Regions from separate parts of the Arthrobacter zhaoguopingii genome, predicted to be linked through region 1. Evidence: predicted binding sites of a transcription regulator. Region 1 holds the regulator's gene; the other holds the start of a gene.
What was found. Region 1 encodes LexA, which represses DNA repair genes until DNA is damaged. Its sites were predicted from a motif close to TCGAACANNTGTTCGA; they were not measured.
Positions count from the first base shown of each region.

Region 2: the regulator LexA is predicted to act here: its motif matches at 2,317-2,332, upstream of ruvA (Holliday junction branch migration protein RuvA).

Region 1 is NZ_WIAE01000001.1:574,543-584,808, reverse strand. It holds gene GVV77_RS02620 (histidinol-phosphate transaminase) at 1-480, opposite strand, end outside; gene GVV77_RS02615 (LysM peptidoglycan-binding domain-containing protein) at 556-978, opposite strand; gene lexA (transcriptional repressor LexA) at 1,361-2,056, shown strand; gene GVV77_RS02605 (GGDEF domain-containing protein) at 2,256-3,401, shown strand; gene GVV77_RS02600 (ATP-dependent DNA helicase) at 3,459-5,489, opposite strand; gene hflX (GTPase HflX) at 5,482-7,089, opposite strand; gene GVV77_RS02590 (class I SAM-dependent methyltransferase) at 7,249-7,860, shown strand; gene dapF (diaminopimelate epimerase) at 7,963-8,910, opposite strand; gene miaA (tRNA (adenosine(37)-N6)-dimethylallyltransferase MiaA) at 8,915-9,841, opposite strand; gene miaB (tRNA (N6-isopentenyl adenosine(37)-C2)-methylthiotransferase MiaB) at 9,988-10,266, opposite strand, start outside.
Region 2 is NZ_WIAE01000010.1:59,696-69,961, reverse strand. It holds gene GVV77_RS13530 (Mur ligase family protein) at 1-68, opposite strand, end outside; gene pdxT (pyridoxal 5'-phosphate synthase glutaminase subunit PdxT) at 153-866, shown strand; gene GVV77_RS13520 (YebC/PmpR family DNA-binding transcriptional regulator) at 869-1,627, shown strand; gene ruvC (crossover junction endodeoxyribonuclease RuvC) at 1,661-2,236, shown strand; gene ruvA (Holliday junction branch migration protein RuvA) at 2,381-3,004, shown strand; gene ruvB (Holliday junction branch migration DNA helicase RuvB) at 3,004-4,113, shown strand; gene yajC (preprotein translocase subunit YajC) at 4,228-4,704, shown strand; gene secD (protein translocase subunit SecD) at 4,793-6,541, shown strand; gene secF (protein translocase subunit SecF) at 6,538-7,536, shown strand; gene GVV77_RS13485 (RelA/SpoT family protein) at 7,647-10,115, shown strand; gene GVV77_RS13480 (hypothetical protein) at 10,197-10,266, opposite strand, start outside.

The DNA.
Region 1 (10,266 bases):
GGCCCCCGAGGAGGCGACCTCCCGGGCGACATAGCCGGCCTCGAGCTGGAACGAGGGGTCCCGCGGGGCGGTGACATAGCGGGTGTCCGTGGCGCTGGCCAGCAGCGGATACATGGAATAGGTGGGTGGGAAGCCGATCGCGGTGCGCCCCGGGCCCCCGAAGGCCTGCAGGATCTGCTGGAGCACCTCGTTGGAGCCGTTGGCGGCCCAGACGTGCTCGGCGGTGACTCCCCCGCCGAGATAGCGGGCCAGGTTTGCGCGCAGTTCGGTGAATTCGCGGTCGGGATAACGGTTCAGGCCCAGGGCTGCTGCCTGCACCGCGTCCACGATGGCCCGGTGAACCTCGGCGGGCACCCCATGGGTGTTCTCATTGACGTTGAGCAGGATCGGTACGTCAATCTGCGGTGCACCGTAGGGAGATAGCCCCACAAGGTTCTCACGCAGCGGAAGGCGGGACAGGGACTCAATGCGGTTCCTCACCCATCGAGCTTAAGCGACAGTCCGCCCGGGCGAGGAATTGAGGCGGGACGACCGGGCGCCACAGGCGGGCGAAGGCTACCGGGAGACGGGAATCGCAACGACCTGGCCCGCCTGCACCGTCGATGACCCCAGCCCATTGAGCTCGACGATCTCCGAGACCACATCGCGCGGATCCCGCTCGGGGGCGAATTCGCCCGCCAGGGACCAGAGGGTCTCCCCCGGTGCCACATTGACGTCCATGGTTTGGGTCGGCTGGCCCGCGTCGCTGCCGGCCCGGGCCGGCGCCGTCGTGGAGGCGGCAAGGAACACCAGGACGGCCACCAGCAGCACCAGCGGCACTCCGACCAGCAGCACCCGGCCGCGGCGCGTCAGCCGCAGTGGGGGCAGATCCGCATCCCGCTGACTGGGAAGACGGTCGCCCGTGTGGCCAAGGGACCGGAAACCACCCGCCATTGCGGAACCTGCGGTGGCACTGAGCGAGCCTGGCGTTGCGGTCATGACGTGTACCTCTTCTGGAGTTTCGAATAAGTTCAACCCGTTCGAACATTGAATTCGAACATGTCTTCTATTTCGCCCTGCTTATTCTTAGCATCTGTTATCGATCTTTGTCGAGACTCGCTCGAACATATGTTTGAAAACACCTCCGCGCTCGCCTACCGTTGGGTTCAGAGGAAGACGCGGGCTCCGGGGTTTCGCTACCGGACGGCGACAACCTGACAACACCATCTGCCACCGACAAAACGATCCGCCGACGGGTCCGGCGCAGGTGGCGGCGCAGCGAAGGGACAAACCAGTGGCAGAGCGGGCAGCGGAAGAGGCTCGGGCGGTTCCGACCGTCCCGGTAGGAGAGGCAGCCGCAGGAGTTCCCACCGGCACGCCGATGCGCGGACGTCCAAGGGGCCGGAGCGTCCCCAAGGGTCTGACCACCCGGCAGATGAAGATCCTCGAGACGATCCAACGGTCAATCGGCGCCAACGGGTACCCCCCGTCGATGCGCGAGATTGGGGACACGGTGGGGCTCGCGAGCCTCTCGAGTGTCACGCACCAGCTGTCCCAGCTGGAGCGGCTTGGATATATCCGCAGGGACCCGAAGCGGCCGCGGGCCATGGAGATCCTGCTGCCGCTGACCCTGGCGGACGCCCCGGCACCCGAGCAGGGCCGGTCAGGGACAGGCCCTGCCTCCGACTTTTCCGGCGCTGTGGACACCGCAATGGTGCCAATGGTCGGACGGATTGCCGCAGGTGGTCCGATCCTGGCCGACCAGGTCGTCGAGGACGTCATGCCCCTGCCGCGGCAGCTCGTCGGCCACGGCGAACTGTTCATGCTCCGGGTAACAGGTGACTCGATGATCGACGCCGCCATCTGCGACGGCGACTGGGTGGTGGTCCGGCGCCAGCAGAGCGCGCAGAACGGTGAGATCGTCGCCGCGCTCCTCGACGACGAAGCCACCGTCAAGACCTTCCGCCAGCGCGACGGGCACACCTGGCTGCTTCCGCAGAACACCCGGTACGAACCGATTCTGGGCGACCATGCGAGCATCATGGGCAAGGTGGTCTCGGTGATGCGCGCCCTGTAGGCTCCCGGTCCGCCGCCAGGGTTGGCGGTGTCGGCGGGCCCGCTATATCGGTCGTGGGCGTCGTGCCGCCGGGCCGACCGCGTCGGTTGTGGATCTGGTGACCGGTCGTGCCGGCCGCGCCGGAGGCGGGGCTCGGCCGCAATAGTCGGCGCCCGGTGCAATACTGGCGGCATGTCGCACGGAAGGGAAGGTCCGCCGGATGCCGCTTGATACCTCTACCCTGAGGGTCGCCTTCGGCGTTGTCGCGCTCATCCAGCTCGTGCTGTTCTATCTTGTGACCTTCCGCCGCACCCGGTCGGCCTACAGTGCCTGGTGGTGCGCGGCGATCGGCCTGTTCCTTGCCGGGTCCGCGGCCTTCCTCCTCGACGGCACCTCCCACCAGGTCTGGGCCAACCCGCTGGGGAACACCCTGCTCGTGGCCGGCGCCGCGGCCGTCTGGGCGGCGGCCCGTTCGCTCCACCGCGGGCGACCGCGGGTGGCGCAGCTCGCCGCCCCGCCCCTGCTCACGGCTCTCGCCTCGGCCGCGGACAACCCCGCAGTCAACGCCTGGTCCGGCGGACCGGTGTTCCTGGCGATGATGTCCCTGCTGTTCGGCCTCGCCGCCCGCGAGGTGTGGCGGCCCGTGCCCCACCGGGTGCGCACCCAGGTGCCGCTCGCCGTCGCCTCGGGGTTCCTCTCGCTCTTCTACCTTGGCCGCGGCATCGCGTTTGTCGTTGACGGAGTCGACGGGTTCGTCTTCACCACCTACTTCGGGTCGGCGGTGACCACCCTGATCACCCTGACCCTCCTCGTCGTGGTCTCCTTCACCATGGCCGCCCTGAGCAACGACCAGGTCACCCGGGACCTGCGGCACAAGGCAGCACGGGACGGACTGACCGGGCTGCTCAACCGTTCAGCCTTCCTTGACCGGGCGGACCGAGAACTGAAGCGCCTCAGCGCCGCCGGGATCCCGGGGGCGCTCATCCTTGCGGACCTCGACCGCTTCAAGCAGGTCAACGACACCTATGGCCATGCAGCGGGCGACACGGCGCTGCAGGCGTTCGCCGAGGCGTGTGCGCGGTCGGTGCGCTCCACCGACCTCGTGGGACGCTACGGCGGGGAGGAGTTCATCATCCTGCTCACCGGCGCCGATGGGGAGCGCGCCGAGGCGGTCAGCGCGGAGATCAGCCGTGCGCTGCAGGGAACACCGACGGCGCAGGGATTCCCGCTGCCCACCGTCAGCTACGGAATCGCCGACGCCGGAGAAGCGGGCCGCGGGCTGGAGGCGGTCATCGCCGCGGCCGACGCCGCGCTCTACGCCGCGAAGTCGCAGGGCCGGAACCGGGCGGTCCGGGCAGCCGCCTAGCCGGTGGTTTCTCCGTACCTCCCCCTCTGTGCCTCCCCTTGTGCCTCCGTCGGGGCCCTACCCTGCGGCGACCCGCTCGAGGATGCCCAGCACTGTCGTTCGATCGGTCGTGTGCCAGAACGGCGGCAGGGCTGCGCGCAGGAACGACCCGTAGCGCGCAGTGGCAAGGCGCGAGTCGAGGACCGCGACGACACCGCGGTCGCCGGAGGCCCGGATCAGCCGCCCTGCCCCCTGGGCGAGCCGCACGGCCGCGTGCGTGGCGGACACACTCATGAACCCGTTCCCGCCGGCGCGCGCCACCGCCCGGGTGCGGGCAGTCATCAGCGGATCGTCGGGGCGGGGAAAGGGAATGCGGTCGATCACCACGAGCCGGCATGACTGCCCCGGCACATCGACTCCCTGCCACAGGGACATCGTCCCGAACAGGCAGGTGTCCGGTTCCTCGGCGAACTGCTGCACGAGCGAGGGAAGCGACGCCTCCCCCTGGCACAGGATCTCGAAGTCGACGAGCGGCCGCAGCGCCTCGGCTGCTTCCTCCGCCGCCCGGCGCGAGGAAAACAGTCCGAGCGCTCCGCCGCGGGAGGCCTTCAGCAGTGCCTCCAGCTCGGCCAGCTGCGCCTCGGAGGTTCCCCGTTCCGGCTTGGGGAGGTCCTTGGCCACATACAGCACCCCCTGGCGCGGGTAGTCGAAGGGACTTCCGACGTCGACCCCGGCCCAGGATGGCGCGCCCGCTCCGGTCAGCCCGAGGGAACCGGCGACGGGGCCGAACTCGGCGCCGATCGCAAGGGTCGCCGAGGTCAGGACGACCGTGTGATCTTCGAACAATCCTTCGCGGAGGCGCCCCGCGACGGACAGCGGTGCCACGTTCAGGATGGCCGGAGCGCTCTCGTCGGCCATGGAGTAGCCGGCACCCGGGGTGAAGGTGCTGGGCCGGGAGGCCCAGACCACCTCGCCGGCCTCACCGGCGGCGAGGAGCCGCTCGGCTACCTCGAAGACCAGGCCGAGCCGTCCGCGCGCCTGCTGCCGTCCGCCGTCGGCGTCCCCCGGGCCGTCGGCCTTGCCGTCGGTCTTGGTGTCCGACAGGGCGGTACGCGAGGCATCGCGCACCTGTTCCAGGGCGGATTCGAGCTCCTCGGGGAGCCGTCCGGGTATCAGTCCCGACGGCAGGAGCGCGCAGGCCTCCTCGAGGGCCTTGCCCGCGGAGTCGAGTGCGTCGGTGCGCAACGAGGCGTGGCGGCGCACCGCGGTTGCCGCCGCGGAGACCATCGCCGCCGAGAGCTGGCCCGAGACGGCTCCGGTGACCCGGTCGTGGAGTTCGTGGGCCTCGTCAATGACGACGACGTCGTAGTCCGGGAGCACGGCGAGGCCCTCGAAGGCGCTGATGGCGAGCATCGCGTGGTTCGTGATGACGATGTCGGCGGTCGCGGCGGCCTCGCGGGCACGCTCGCTGAAGCACTCCTTGGCCACCGGGCACCGCTGGGCGCCGAGGCACTCGAGGCTGCTGACCGACACCTGGCGCCAGGCGCGGTCGCTGACGCCCGGCAGCAGTTCGTCGCGGTCACCGGTCTCGGTGTCTTCGGCCCATTCGCGGAGGCGCACCACCTCCCGGCCGAGCGCGCTGCCCGGCGCGGCCGGTGCCGCGCCGGGGTGCTGGACGGCGTCCTCGCCGAGACTGAACAGGGCGTCGGGGGCGTCCTCCTCCGGGAATCCCCCCGCCGTCTTGTGCAGGCACACGTAGTTCGACCGCCCCTTGAGGAGGGCGACGTCGACGGGCCGGGGAAGGTGCGGCTGAACCGCCGACAGCAGCCGGGGCAGGTCACGGCCCACGATCTGCGCCTGCAGGGCCAGGGTCGCCGTTGACACGACAGAAGGCTTCCCGCTCTCCATGGCATGGGCGATCAGCGGCAGCAGGTAGGCCAGCGACTTTCCCGTTCCGGTACCGGCCTGGACGAGAAGGTGCTCCCCGGTGTCGATGGCCTCGCTCACCCGGCGCGTCATCTCATGCTGACCGGCGCGGCTTTCACCGCCCATCGCCGCAACGGCGGCATCCAGCAGGTTCAGCGCGTCGGGCTCGGGCCCTTTACTCATGCCTCAGGTACGGTTCAAGTTCCGCCGCGAGGCCCTCCCTCACCATCACCTCGAGCACGGTTCCCTCTTCGGCGTGGTCCAGGGAGAGGATCTCCGCGTCCTCCTCGTGAAGCCGGCTGGTGATCTCCCCGTGGTCGTAGGGAACGAGCAGGGACATCCGCACCCCGGGCCTCGGAATGGAAGTGCTGATCTGCATGCGCAGTTCATCGATGCCCTGGCCGGTGCGGGCCGACACGACGACGTGGCGCGGCTCCCGCTGCCGGAGGCGTTCGAGGACGAACGGGTCGGCGGCGTCGGCCTTGTTCAGCACGATGATCTCGGGGATCTTCCGGGCGTCGACCTCGGCGAGGACCGTGCGCACGGCGGCGATCTGCCCTTCGGGGTCGGGGTGGGAGGCGTCCACGACGTGCAGGATCAGGTCGGCGTCCGCCACCTCCTCGAGGGTTGACCGGAAGGCCTCGACGAGCTGGGTGGGCAGCGACCGGACGAAGCCGACGGTGTCCACCAGGGTGTACCCGAGGCCGTCGGTTGTCTCGGCGCGGCGCACCGTCGGATCGAGGGTGGCGAACAGGGCGTTCTCCACCAGCACACCGGCGTCGGTGAGCCGGTTCAGCAGCGATGACTTCCCGGCATTGGTGTAGCCGGCGATGGCCACCGACGGCACCTGGTTGCGGCGCCGGTTCGAGCGCTTGGTCTCCCGTGCCGGCTTCATGCCGGCGATCTCGCGGCGCAGCTTCGCCATGCGGGTGCGGATCTTCCGGCGGTCGAGTTCGATCTTCGTCTCACCCGGACCACGGGAGCCCATTCCGGCGCCGGCGCTGCCGACCTGGCCACCGGCCTGCCGGGACATCGATTCACCCCAGCCACGAAGCCGCGGCAGGAGGTATTCGAGCTGGGCGAGTTCCACCTGGGCCTTGCCCTCGCGGGACTGGGCATGCTGGGCGAAGATGTCGAGGATCAGGGCGGTCCGGTCGATGACCTTGACCTTAACGATGTCCTCGAGGCCCCTGCGCTGGGAGGGGGAAAGCTCGCTGTCGACGATGACGGTGTCGGCCCCGAGGGCCGCCACCACGGCCTTGAGCTCCTGGGCCTTGCCGGAGCCGAGGAAGGTGGCAGGGTCCGGCTTCAGGCGCCGCTGGACCATGCCGTCGAGCACCTCCGAGCCGGCTGTCTCAGCGAGGGCGGCGAGCTCCTGGAGCGAGTTCTCGGCGTCCTGCGCCGTGCCGTCGCTCCACAGGCCGGCGAGGACAACGCGCTCGAGGCGCAACTGCCGGTATTCGACCTCGGTGACGTCTTCAAGTTCGGTCGAGAGACCTGCCACGCGGCGCAGGGCGTGCCGCTCGGCAAGGTCCTCCTGGTCTCCGTCGAACTCCGAGTGCTCCTGTGCGGAGGCGGAGAGGGCCTGTGCGCGTGAGCGCCACGTCGCCGGGGCGCCGCCGGTCGGGCCGTCGCCGGCCGGGGGCTTGGCTGCCGCCGAAGATTTGGACTCGACCGCCTCGTCGTGGGCGAGAATCCGGTCGATGACAGCCTGGATCTCCGCGGGTCCCATCTCGGCTCCGGTCGATCCTTCGTGGTTCGTGGTCATGTTCTCCTTTGTCATTGCGTCCTTCAATGCTAGTAGCACGAAAACCGCCAGCACAGCGAATTCACTCTCCGCGCAACGGGACTTGCCCCCGGCCGGCCGGCTGCTTCCGGGGGACCGGGCTCCGGCAGGCCCACGCCCGGTGGACGGCCCGGCGGGGCACTAGGCTTGACGCTTATGGAATCCCAGCACTACTTCAGCCCCCAGCCCGCCGGCCCGGGCATCCGGCGGCCGCTGTCGGTTGTCCTCAATGGCGAGCGGCGCGACCTCGTGACATCATCGGGCCTGTTCAGCCCCGACGGAATCGACAAGGGCACCGCCATCCTTCTCGGCTCCGTCCCCGAGCCGCGGGGCACGCGCCTGCTCGACGTCGGCAGCGGGTGGGGTCCGTTGGCCCTGACCCTTGCGCTGAAGGCCCCGGACGCTCAGGTGTACGCCGTGGATGTCAATGAGCGGTGCATCGCCCTGACCCGGGACAATGCGGCCCGACTCGGCCTGGCGAATGTTTCTGTTGGCACGCCGGACGACGTCGACCCGTCGCTCGAATTCGACACCATCTGGTCGAATCCCCCCATCCGGATCGGCAAGGGGGAGCTCCACGCGCTCCTGCTGCGCTGGCTGCCGCGGCTTGCTCCCGGCGGGGAGGCCTGGCTCGTGGTGCAGAAAAACCTGGGCGCCGATTCCCTGCAGCGCTGGCTCGCCGAAGCCCTTCCCCCCGGCTTCACCGTGCGCCGGGCAGACACCGCGAAGTCCTTTCGCATTCTTTCCATCACCCGTCCGGCGGACTGACGGCGCCCGCCGGGCGGGGCCGTGGCGCCCGAGCCGGCGGAGCCTTGACCAGCGCGGGCGTTCCGGAGACCGCGGACCCCGTCTGTTGCGGAAAGAGCCCGTTCAGGACCCGAGCAGGGTCCCCTCGGCCACGAGCACCGCGGGCCCGCTGAGGTCGACGTGCTCGCGTCCATCGGCGCCGATATGGAAGACGACCCCCAGCACGCCGCCGGGGACGCTGACTGCCCAGTGGGAGGGCGACTCAGGCCCGGCCCAGTAGCGGGTGGCGACGGCGGCGGCGCACGCCCCGGTGCCGCAGGAGAAGGTCTCGCCCACCCCGCGTTCGTGGACCCTCATCGTGAGCCTGCCGACGCCGTCCTCCACGAGCGGCTCGGCGGGAACGACGAATTCGACGTTCGTTCCGTGCGGAGGTACCGGCTCGACCTTCGGGGCCTCGATCAGCGGTGGCGCGGCGAGCTCGTCGAGCCCCGCAAGGGCGACGACCGTGTGCGGGTTGCCCATGCTCACCGAAAGGCCCGGCCTCGGGACGCCGAGGCCCGCCGCCTCAACCGTCGAATCCACAGCCCTGGCGGCAGCCTCACCGGGATGGATGAACTCCCAGGGGCCCATATCCACCGAGTACCCGTCGGCCGACCGCGAGACCACCTTGATGCCGGCCCTCGTCGCCACGGACACCGCGGCCCCGTGATCGAGGCTCACCAGGCCCTTGCTGACCAGGAAGTGGACGAAGACCCGAACACCGTTGCCGCACATCTCGGAGACGGATCCGTCGGCGTTGCGGTAGTCCATGAACCACTCGGCCTCCGGATTCCCGCCGAGCAGCTCACGCCCCTCGGGAAGCTGCCCGGAGCGCACGGCGCGGATCAGCCCGTCGGCTCCGACCCCACGGTGGCGGTCGCACGCCGCGGCGACGGCGTCGGCGCTGAGGTCGAGTGCCGCCTCGGGGTCGAGGAGGAGGAGAAAGTCGTTGCCCGTTCCATGGCCCTTGGTGAACGGCACACCGGTAAGGGGCGATACGGTCGGGGCCTGCCGGGCGGGTGCGGTGCTCACCCTTCTAGGATAGTGTCCCGGCGCCGCGGGCGAGGAGGAGGGCCCGCTGGATCAGGTCCGGAGCCCGCCAGGGCAGCCACTGCACCCGGGGGTCGCCCCGGAACCAGGTGCGCTGGCGCTTGGCGAACTTCCGGGTCGCGGTGATGGTGTCCTCGATGGCGGCAGCTTCGCTGAGGGTCCCGTCAAGGACCGAAAGGAACTGGGAGTACCCCAGGGCCCGCGAGGCGGTGCGTCCCTCCCGGAGGCCCCGGGCGTCGAGGGCCCGGACCTCCTCCTGCAGGCCGCTCCGGACCATCGTGTGCACCCGCTCCGCGAGCCGGACCTGGAGTTCGTGCGGGTCGACCGCCAGCCCGATCTGGACCGCCGGCGCGTAGTACTGCCGGTCGGGCATGAAGGAGCTGAACGGGCGTCCGGTGAGCTCGGCCACCTCCAGTGCCCGGATCAGCCGGCGGTCATCGGCGATCCGGGCCGCCGACACCGGATCCACCGCGGCGAGCCGGACGCGGAGCGCGGCGGACCCTCCGGCGGCGAGTTCGGCCTCGATGCGTTCCCGGACGGCCGGATCGGTACCAGGGAATTCGAGCCGGTCAAGGACGGCGCGGACGTAGAGTCCCGACCCGCCGACGAGCACGGGGACGCTGCCGCGGGCCCGGACGGCGTCGATGGCCCGCCGGGCCTCGGCCTGATAGGCGGCGACGCTCGCCTCCTCGCGGATGTCGAGGATGTCGAGGAGGTGGTGCGCAACGCCGCGCCGTTCCTCGAACGGCACCTTGGCCGTCCCGATGTCCATGCCGCGGTAGAACTGGAGCGCGTCGGCGTTAATGACCTCACCGCCGAGTTCAACGGCGAGGGCGATCGCGAGGTCGGACTTGCCCGTGCCGGTGGGACCGACGACCGCGACGATGGGCGGCCGGGCGTCCCCTGAAGGCACCCCGGTAGCCTGTTCCAGCCCGGGCGCCTGCGCGCGTGGAACGGCCTGCCCTACCCCGGCTCCACTGGCGGGCCCGGCGGGACCTCCGGTGCCGGGTTCTGCTCCACCGGGTCCGCTTACGGGCCCGGTGCCCGCGAAGGGCGGTATCAAGGGGCGGAGCGTCGCGGGGGCAGCGACGGCATGCCCAGGGACACCCCCGCACCGGCAGTGCCGGGCCCGCCACCGGGGACCGGCGCCCCGCACGAGTCGGCCTGGCTGCGGTCCCAGGCGTCCCCGGCACGGGAGCGCCGCACCGAGTATTCGGCGGCGGTGGGGTCGGACAGCAGGTGGAAGGGCGCGGCGTGGGTCACCGGCACAGTCACCAGGTCGCCGGGGCGGGGCACCTCGGCGCCGGCGGGGACGCTGAAGTGCACCAGCCGCTGGTC
Region 2 (10,266 bases), on a different contig from region 1:
GACCCGCCGCCGCGCAGCCTCGAGGCGCGGCGCACCGCTTTTCCAACCAGCACGCTCAGGGAATTCATGCCTTTAAACCTAGCGCAAGCACCGGAGGGAACCGGTCAGTGGGCCCGCGCCCGGCGCGGAATGGGACAACCTAGAATTGGACCATGGCCTCTTCCTCACCTTCGCCCTCCTCAGGCGTGCGCATCGGCGTGCTGGCCGTCCAGGGGGACGTGCGCGAACACATCCGAACCATCGAGTCGCTCGGCGGTACCGCCACCGCCGTCCGGCGGCCCTCCGAGCTGGAGGGGATCGACGGCATCATTCTTCCCGGCGGCGAATCCACGACGATCGACAAGCTCACCCGGGCCTTCGACCTCGCGGAACCGCTGCGCGCGCGGATCCTGGGCGGGCTGCCGGCCTACGGTTCCTGCGCCGGCATGATTATGCTCGCCGACGTCATCGCCGACCCCTCCACCGACCGCCAGGGCAACCCGCAGCAGACCCTGGGCGGGCTCGACATCGTGGTGCGGCGCAATGCCTTCGGCCGCCAGCGCGAATCCTTCGAGACCGACCTCGCCTTCACCGGGCTCGCCGACACCGCCGGCGCCGGCGGAGACGACCCGGTGCGGGCCGTGTTCATCCGCGCCCCCTGGGTGGAGAAGGTCGGGCCCTCGGTGGAGGTCCTCGCCGAGGTGGCGGCGCCCGCGACGCCCCCGCCCGGCGGGTCCGGCGACGGCGGCCCGGATAAGTCCGGGACGGTCGCTAGAATTGTGGCAGTGCGGTCGGGCAACCTGCTCGCGACGAGTTTCCACCCGGAAGTCACCGGCGAGCGGCGGGTCCACGAGTTGTTTATTCGAATGATCAGAGGAGAAGCGTAGGCATGTCGGGGCACTCTAAATGGGCTACAACCAAACATAAGAAGGCCGCGATCGACGCCAAGCGCGCGAAGTCCTTCGCCAAGCTGATCAAGAACATCGAGGTGGCGGCGCGGGCCGGGGGCGCGGACCTCGCCGGCAACCCGGGCCTTGAGCTCGCGGTGTCCAAGGCGAAGAAGACCTCGGTCCCCATCGACAACATCAACCGCGCGGTCAAGCGCGGCGCCGGGCTCCTCGGCGACGCCGTCGACTACCAGACGATCATGTACGAGGCGCGCGGTCCCCAGGGCTCGGCCCTGCTCATCGAGTGCCTCACCGACAACAAGAACCGGGCCGCGTCCGAGGTGCGCCTCGGCATCACCCGCAACGGCGGCAGCGTCGCCGACCCGGGGTCGGTCGCCTACCTGTTCACCCGCAAGGGCGTCGTCACCCTGCCCAAGAACGGCCTGTCCGAGGACGATGTCCTGATGGCGGTCCTCGATGCCGGCGCCGAGGAGGTCAAGGAGTCCGCCGACACCTTCGAGGTGGTCTCCGAACCCCAGGACCTGCGGGCCGTAGTGGCCGCGCTTGAGGAGAACGGCATCGAATACGACACGGACGAGGCTGAATTCGTCCCCTCAATGCAGGTCCAGCTCGACGTCGACGGCGCGAAGAAGTTCCTCAAGCTCGTTGACGCCCTCGAAGAGCTCGACGACGTGCAGAACGTCTATTCCAACGCCGACCTCTCCGAAGAGGTCCTCGCCGAACTCGAGACCGACGATTAGCAGCCGCCGGGAAGGCCTCGGGGAGGAGGCGCCGTGACGATCCGCGTTATGGGCATCGACCCCGGGCTGACCCGGTGCGGACTGGCCGTCGTCGACGTCGAACCGAACCGGCACTCGACGCTGGTCGCCGTGGGCGTGGTCGGCACGGAGGCCGGACGCAGCCTCGACCAGCGGCTTCTGGTCATCGCCGAGGCCGTCGATGAGTGGCTCGACCTTCACTCCCCTCATGTGCTGGCCGTCGAACGGGTCTTCAGCCAGCTCAATGTCAGCACCGTGATGGGAACCGCCCAGGCCTCCGGAGTGGTCATCGCAGCCGCGGCCCGGCGTGGAATCCCCGTTGCACTGCACACCCCCACCGAGGTCAAGGCCGCGGTGACCGGCAACGGGCAGTCCGACAAGGTGGCCGTCACCAAAATGGTCACCAAGATCCTGCGGCTCGACGCCCCGCCGCGGCCGGCCGACGCGGCCGACGCCCTGGCCCTGGCCATCACCCACGCCTGGCGCAGGGGGGTGGGCCTGCAGGGTGCGGCCGCCGCCGCCGGTGCGGGAGCCGCCACGCCTGCCCAGCGCATGTGGGCCGAGGCCGAGGCGAGGGCCCGGCGTCCCTGACTGGCACTGCGGAGGAACCGCCGGCCCACGGACGGCCCGGTGTGGCGTTGCACGCCCGGGGCCCCGGACCGGTAACGTAATAGAAAGTATGTTCGGACGCTGGTTCGGGCGATCGATCCCAACACCTCTCTGGAGCTCCCCGACATGATCAGTTCCCTCCGCGGCACGGTGGCCTCCGTGGGCCTGCAGTCCGCCGTGCTCGACGTTCACGGTTTCGGCATGCAGGTGCAGGCGACGCCGCAGACCCTCGCCACGCTCCGGGTGGGCGGCGAGGCCCAGGTCTTCACCACGATGGTCGTACGCGAGGACTCGATGACCCTCTTCGGCTTCGAGGACGCCGAGCAGCGGGAGGTCTTCGACACGCTGCTGGCCATCAGCGGCGTCGGCCCGCGGCTCGCTCTGGCCGTGCTCGCCGTGCACACACCCGAAGCCATCCGCATCGCCGCATCCTCCGGGGACGACAAGGCCTTCAGCAAGGTGCCCGGCATCGGGCCCAAAGGGGCGCGCAGGATCGTCCTCGAACTCGCCGGCAAGCTGGTGCCCCTCGAAGCGCCCGGCGTGCCGAAGAACACCTGGCAGGGCCAGGTGCTCACCGCCATGATCGGCCTTGGCTGGTCCGAGAAGGACGCCGGGGCCGCCATCGACGCCGCCACCGCCGAGGCGCCAGAGGTCGCGGCCACCGGCGACGTCGCCCAGATCCTCAAGCTCACCCTCCGCCGGCTCGGCTCCGACGGCGCGCGGAGCTCGGCCCGGGCGAAAAGCCTCTGATGGCCACCGCCCAGCAGCCCGGCGACGCCCCGCTGGTCGCGGCCGGATCCGACCCCGAGGACCGCGCTGTCGAGGCTGCGCTCCGGCCGAAGAACCTCGACGACTTCGTCGGCCAGAAACGCGTGCGCCGGCAGCTGTCCCTCGTGCTCGAGGCCTCCCGGCTCCGGGGGCGCAGCGCCGACCACGTGCTGCTCTCCGGCCCGCCCGGGCTGGGCAAGACCACGCTCGCCATGATCATCGCCGCCGAAATGAACGCGCCGCTGCGCATCTCCTCGGGCCCGGCGATCCAGCACGCCGGTGACCTCGCCGCGATCCTTTCCTCGCTCACCGAGGGCGAGGTGCTGTTCCTCGACGAAATCCACCGCATGTCCCGCCCGGCGGAGGAAATGCTCTACATGGCGATGGAGGACTTCCGCGTCGACATCGTCGTCGGCAAGGGCCCCGGCGCGACGGCCATCCCGCTCGACCTTCCCCCCTTCACCCTCGTCGGCGCCACCACCCGGGCCGGGCTGCTGCCCGGGCCGCTGCGCGACCGCTTCGGCTTCACCGGCCACCTCGAGTTCTACTCCACCGACGAGCTCGAACTGGTGCTGCGCCGCTCGGCCATGCTCATGGACATGAAGGTCAACTCGGCCGCCTTCGCCGAGATCGCCGGCCGCTCCCGGGGCACCCCGCGCATCGCGAACCGCCTGCTGCGCCGGGTGCGCGACTGGGCGCTCGTCCACGGCATCGACCTGATCGACGCCGGCAGCGCCGGGGCGGCCCTGGACATGTACGAGGTTGACGAGAAGGGCCTGGACCGGCTCGACCGCTCCGTGCTGACCGCCCTGATCACCAAGTTCAACGGCGGACCGGTGGGCCTGTCGACGCTCGCCATCGCCGTCGGGGAGGAACCGGAGACCGTCGAAACGGTCGCCGAGCCGTACCTGGTGCGCGAGGGCATGCTCGGGCGCACCCCGCGCGGCAGGATCGCCACCGCCGCGGCCTGGCACCACCTCGGGCTGGTGATGCCGCCCTCGGTGGCCGCAGCGATGCCCGAGGACCTCTTCACCGCCGCGCAGGAGGAGGAGGTTTCCGGCGAGGACCCGGCCGGGGACTGGATGACCTGACCCCGCCTGACCGGCCGGGGGCCGGTTTCCCTTTACACTGGGAGGACACGCGGCGTGAGCCGGCTGAATCTGCGCCGGCTGTGCCGACCCCAGTTATAGGAACGGAACTTTTCTGTGTTCGCAAACGTAGTAGCTTCGACCGCCACGGAAGCCGGCGATGCCGCCGGTTCTTCGTTCGACATCTTCAACCTGATCCTGCCGCTCGCGCTGGCGTTTCTGATCTTCTCCATGTTCCGCCGGCAGCGCAAGGCCAAGCAGCAGGTCACCGAGATGCGTTCGCAGATGGAGCCCGGCACCGAGGTGATGACCCAGTTCGGTCTCTTCGGGACCATCGTGTCGATCGACCAGGAGAACAACAAGGCCGTCATCGAACTCTCCCCGGGCAACACGGCCACCGTGCACACCCAGGCCCTGAGCAAGGTCGTCCGGCAGGAGCCGGCAGAGGACCTCGCTGACGAGCCCTCGGTTGCCGCGCCGGACACCATCGCCACCACCGGGGCCGCCGGCACCGGAGGAAGCACCGCCGCTGAAACCCCCGAGGAAACCGTGGCGCGCCTCAACCGCGAGAACAACAGGAACAACGACAACTAGCACGCGGCCCCGGCCCCGGGCAGTCCCGGCGGCCGGGTCCCACCGGCACGGCGCGGACACCGCGCTCCACTCCTAAGGACAATCGACAATGCCACGTACCGGCCCCGGCACGGCAGCCAAACGAACCCTCGTCTGGCTGGGCGTACTTCTTGCTCTGCTCGCCGCGCTGCTGGGCGCCGGCTCCGTCTGGAGCAACGCAAGCTGGACCCCGAAGCTCGCCCTCGACCTCGAGGGCGGCACGCAGCTGATCCTCTCGCCCAAGCTCCAGGGCGGCGGCTCCGAGATCAGCCCCGAACAGCTGAACCAGGCCGTGGAGATCATCCGCCAGCGGGTCGACGGCAGCGGCGTGGCCGAAGCCGAGATCTCCACCCAGTCCGGCCGGAACGTCATCGTCTCCCTCCCGGGGACCCCCGACTCCGAGACCCGTGAGCTGATCCGGGCCTCGGCGCAGCTTGAATTCCGCCCCGTGCTCGCGGGCGGACCGGGCCAGGCGCCCGCCGCGGAGACCCCCACGCCCGCCGACCAGCTGCCCAAGCCCACGGCCGAGCCCACCAACGCCAGCGACCCCAACTGGATCACCCCGGAGATCTTCACCGCGTTCGAGACCCTTGACTGCCTCGACCCCGCCGCGCTTGAGCCGAGGACCGAACCGGCCCCCGCCGACCAGCCGATGGTCGCCTGCGAGCCCGAAACCCAGGGCAAGTACATCCTGGGGCCAGTCGAGGTGCCCGGCACCGACATCGACGGCGCGACCCACGGGCTCGCCCGTGGCCAGCAGGGACAGTCCCTCAACAGCTGGGTCGTCAACATCGACTTCAACGACGACGCCACGAAGGTCTTCCGTGACGTCACCGAGCGGCTCTTCGCAATCGGCCAGGGCGACCCGCGCAACCAGTTCGCCATCGTCCTCGACGGCCGGATCGTCTCCGCCCCGACGACGAACGCCGTGATCCCAGACGGCAACCCGAGCATCAGCGGCAGCTTCACCGAGGAATCGGCCGCCACCCTCGCCGAGCAGCTGAAGTACGGCGCCCTGCCGATCAGTTTCGAGATCCAGAGCGAGCAGCAGATCTCCGCGACCCTCGGCGCCGACCAGCTGCGCCTTGGCCTTATCGCGGGCCTGATCGGCCTGGTGCTCGTGGCCGTTTACTCGATGTTCCAGTACCGTATGCTCGGCCTGGTCACCATCGCCTCGCTCGTCGTGGCCGGCGTGCTGACCTACCTGGCCATCGCGATCCTGGGCTGGACCGAGAACTATCGGCTGTCGCTGGCGGGTGTGGCGGGCCTGATCGTGGCCATCGGACAGACCGCCGACTCCTTCATCGTGTACTTCGAGCGGATCCGCGACGAACTGCGTGAGGGCAGGGGCATGATCTCCGCCGTGGAGAACGGGTGGCGCCGCGCGAAGCGGACGGTGCTCGCCTCCAAGGCGGTCAACCTCCTCGCCGCCCTTGTCCTCTACTTCGTGGCCGTTGGCAACGTCCGCGGCTTCGCCTTCACCCTGGGCCTCACGGCCATCGCGGACCTCATCGTCGTCTTCCTGTTCACCCACCCGGTCCTGCGCCTGCTGGCACGGACCCGGTTCTTCGGGGAGGGCCACAAGTGGTCCGGGCTGGACCCGGAACGGCTGGGCGTGGCGTCGCTCTACCGCGGAGCCGGACGCTTCCGCAGCCCCGCCGAGACGGCCGCCCGGCCGGCCGTGGCAGCCAAGACGAAGAACAAGGCGGCCGCCGGCGAGGCGGAACGCCGCATGACCATTGCCGAGCGTCGCATCGCGGAGCAGCAGAAGGCATTGGCCGGACGCGGCCCCGCCGAAGAGAAAGAAGAAAACCGATGAAGCGCAGCAGCTTCGCCGACTTCGGTAACGAGCTCTATTCCGGCAAGCGGTCCTACCCCTTCGTGGCCAAGCGGAAGCTCTGGTTCATCATCGCCGCAGCCGCCGTGCTCCTCTCCCTGATCATCCCGGTGGTCAAGGGTGGGTTCAACCTGGGCATCGACTTCCGCGGCGGCTCCGAGTTCACCGTCTCCGATACCGAAAACACCGACATTGCGGTGGGGGAGCAGGCGGTCACCGACGTCGTACCCGGGGCCGTCCCGCGGGTCACCAACATCGCGGCCGAGACCATCCGTGTCCAGACCGAGCGGCTCAGCGACGACCAGACGCTGAGCGTGCGGGACAACCTCGTGGAAGCGTACGGCGTGGGGCCCGAACAGGTGACCTCGAGCTTCGTCGGGCCCACCTGGGGCGAGGACGTCAGCCGGCAGGCGCTGATCGGCCTGGTGGTGTTCGTCCTGCTGGCCGCGGTGCTCATGGCCCTGTACTTCCGCACCTGGAAGATGTCGCTGGCCGCCATGAGCGCCCTGGTGGTCGTCATGGTCGTGACCGCCGGCCTGTACTCGCTCAGCGACTTCGAGGTGACCCCCTCGGCGATCATCGGCTTCCTCACGATCCTCAGCTACGCCCTGTACGACACGGTGGTGGTGTTCGACAAGATCCGGGAGAACACCGCGGAGCTCTCCGTGACCTCCAAGCGCACCTTCGCCGAGCAGGTGAACCTCGCGGTCAACCAGACGCTGGTGCGCTCCATCAACACCTCGGTCGTGGCCGTGCTGCCGGTCGCCTCCATCCTGTTCATCGGCGCCTACCTCCTCGGCGCCGGAACGCTTCGGGACCTGTCCCTGGCGCTGTTCATCGGCATCATCCTGGGCACCCTGAGCACCATCTTCATCGCCGCGCCGATGTACGCGTGGCTGCGGCTGAATGAGCCGGAGATCAAGGAGCAGGAAAAGACAGTCCGGCAGCGGCGGGCCCTCGAGGCCGCAAACGCCTGATCCGGAGGTGCCGGCGGTGCAGCTCGTGCGCCGCCGGCACCGCTAGACTTAACGGTGTGCACTCCCGAAGGGCATGAGAGGTAGCCGAAGCGCTGAGGATAAGGGCTGAAATGGCTGAAGCGGTAACACCCGCAGAGCGGTCCACCACCGGCCGGACACCACCGCCGGCCGCTTCGCCGCGTCCTGTTCCCGGTCCGCCGTCCGCCGCTCCGGCCGCCGGACCGAACTGGAGTGCGGCGCCGGTCGCTCCGGCCGCTCCAGCAGCCGCACCGGCCGCTCCAGCAGCCGCACCGGCCGCTCCGTCCCGCCTGCCCGGGTCCGAACCGCCCACCCCCGGCCGCCGCGGGCGCACCCGCGCCCGGATCGCCCGGCTGACCGGGCGCGGCTCGAGCGGCTACTCGCCGGTGCTGGAGCCGCTGCTGCGCACGGTGCGGGCCAACAACCCCAAGGAGGACCTGGACCTCATCCAGCGCGCCTACCTCGTCGCCGAGCGCAGCCACGAAGGCCAGATGCGCAAGAGCGGGGACCCGTACATCACCCACCCCGTGGCCGTCGCGACGATTTTGGCCGAGCTCGGCATGTCGGGGACCACCCTGGCCGCGGCGCTGCTCCACGACACCGTCGAGGACACCGCCTACACCCTCGATGAGCTTCGCCGGGACTTCGGCGCCGAGGTCGCCATGCTCGTCGACGGCGTCACCAAGCTGGACAAGGTCTCCTTCGGTGACGCGGCGCAGGCCGAAACGGTGCGCAAGATGGTCGTGGCCATGGCCAAGGACATCCGGGTGCTCGTCATCAAGCTCGCCGACCGGCTCCACAACGCCCGCACCTGGCGCTTCGTCTCACCCGAATCCTCGGCCCGGAAGGCCCGGGAAACCCTCGAGATCTTCGCCCCGCTGGCTCACCGGCTCGGCATGAACACCATCAAGTGGGAGCTCGAGGACCTTTCCTTCGCCGCCCTCCACCCGAAGGTGTACGAGGAGATCGTGAGGATGGTCGGCGACCGCACCCCCGAGCGCGAGAAGCACCTCAACCTGATCCGCGACCAGATCGACGAAGACCTGCGCGCGGTGAAGATCAAGGCCACCATCACCGGCCGGCCCAAGCACTATTACTCGATCTACCAGAAGATGATTGTCCGGGGGAAGGACTTCGACGACATCCACGACCTCATGGGCGTGCGGGTTCTCGTGGACAGCGTCCGCGATTGTTACGCCACCCTCGGCTCGCTGCATTCGCGCTGGAACCCGCTGCCCGGCAGGTTCAAGGACTACATCGCGATGCCGAAGTTCAACATGTACCAGTCCCTTCACACCACGGTGATCGGCCCCGGCGGCAAGCCCGTCGAGATCCAGATCCGCACCCACGACATGCACCGGCGGGCCGAGTACGGTGTGGCGGCGCACTGGAAGTACAAGAACGGGGCCGGAAAGGCCGCCGAGGCCCCCGACAGCGGAGACCTCGGCTGGCTGCGCAGCCTGGTCGACTGGCAGCAGGAGACGGCCGACCCCAACGAGTTCCTCGACTCGCTGCGCTTCGAGATCAACGCCCGCGAGGTGTTCGTCTTCACCCCGAAGGGCGAGGTGATGGCCCTGCCGGCCGGCTCGACCCCCGTCGACTTCGCCTACGCGGTGCACACCGAGGTGGGGCACCGGACGATCGGCGCCCGCGTCAACGGCAAGCTGGTGCCGCTGAACAGCGAACTGAACCACGGTGACTGGGTCGAAATCTTCACCTCCAAGGCCGAGGGCGCCGGGCCGAGCCAGGACTGGCAGGGCTTCGTCAAGAGCCCTCGGGCCCGGAACAAGATCCGGCAGTGGTTCACGAAGGAGCGCCGCGAGGAGGCCATCGACAAGGGCAAGGACCTGCTCACCCGCGCCATGCGCAAGCAGAACCTGCCCCTGCAGCGGATGATGACCCATACCGCGCTGCTCTCCGTGGCCCAGGAACTCCACCACCAGGACATCGCCGCCCTGTACGCAGCGGTCGGCGACGGGCACACCTCCGCGCAGAACGTCATCGAGCACCTCGTGGCACTCATGGGCGGCCACCAGGAGGCCGAGGAGGACCTGGCCGAGCCCGCGGTCGCCAGCCAGCCGCGCCGGCCCAAGTTCTCCGACTCCGGGGTGACGGTGCGCGGCGTTGGCGACGTCTGGGTGAAGCTCGCCAGGTGCTGCACGCCCGTTCCCCCCGATCCGATCATCGGGTTCGTCACCCGCGGCTCAGGGGTGTCGGTGCACCGCTCGGACTGCCGGAACGTCCAGGAGCTGCGGGACCAGCCGGACCGGATCGTGCCGGTCGAGTGGGCGCCGACCCAGTCCAGCGTGTTCCTCGTGGAGATCCAGGTGGAGGCGCTGGACCGGAAGAGTCTGCTCTCCGACGTGACCCGGGTGCTTTCGGAGAACCAGGTCAACATCCTCGCCGCGAGCGTCAACACCTCCTCGGACCGGGTTGCCATGTCGAAGTTCGCCTTCGAGATGGGTGACCCGAAGTACCTCAACCACGTGCTGGCCGCCGTGCGGCGGATCGACGGCGTATTCGACGTCTACCGGACGACCGGCTCGCAGCGCCGCACCTAGGACCGCCTGCCGCGGGCCCGGCCACCCGGCGCCCGAGACTGCGTGACGGATGCCCGGTGACGGATACCTGACGACGGCTGCCTATGCCCGCCGCCGCGCAGGAGGCGTTCCGTGGGGGGAGGCCTCCCGGACACCCGTGCCGCCGGCCCGC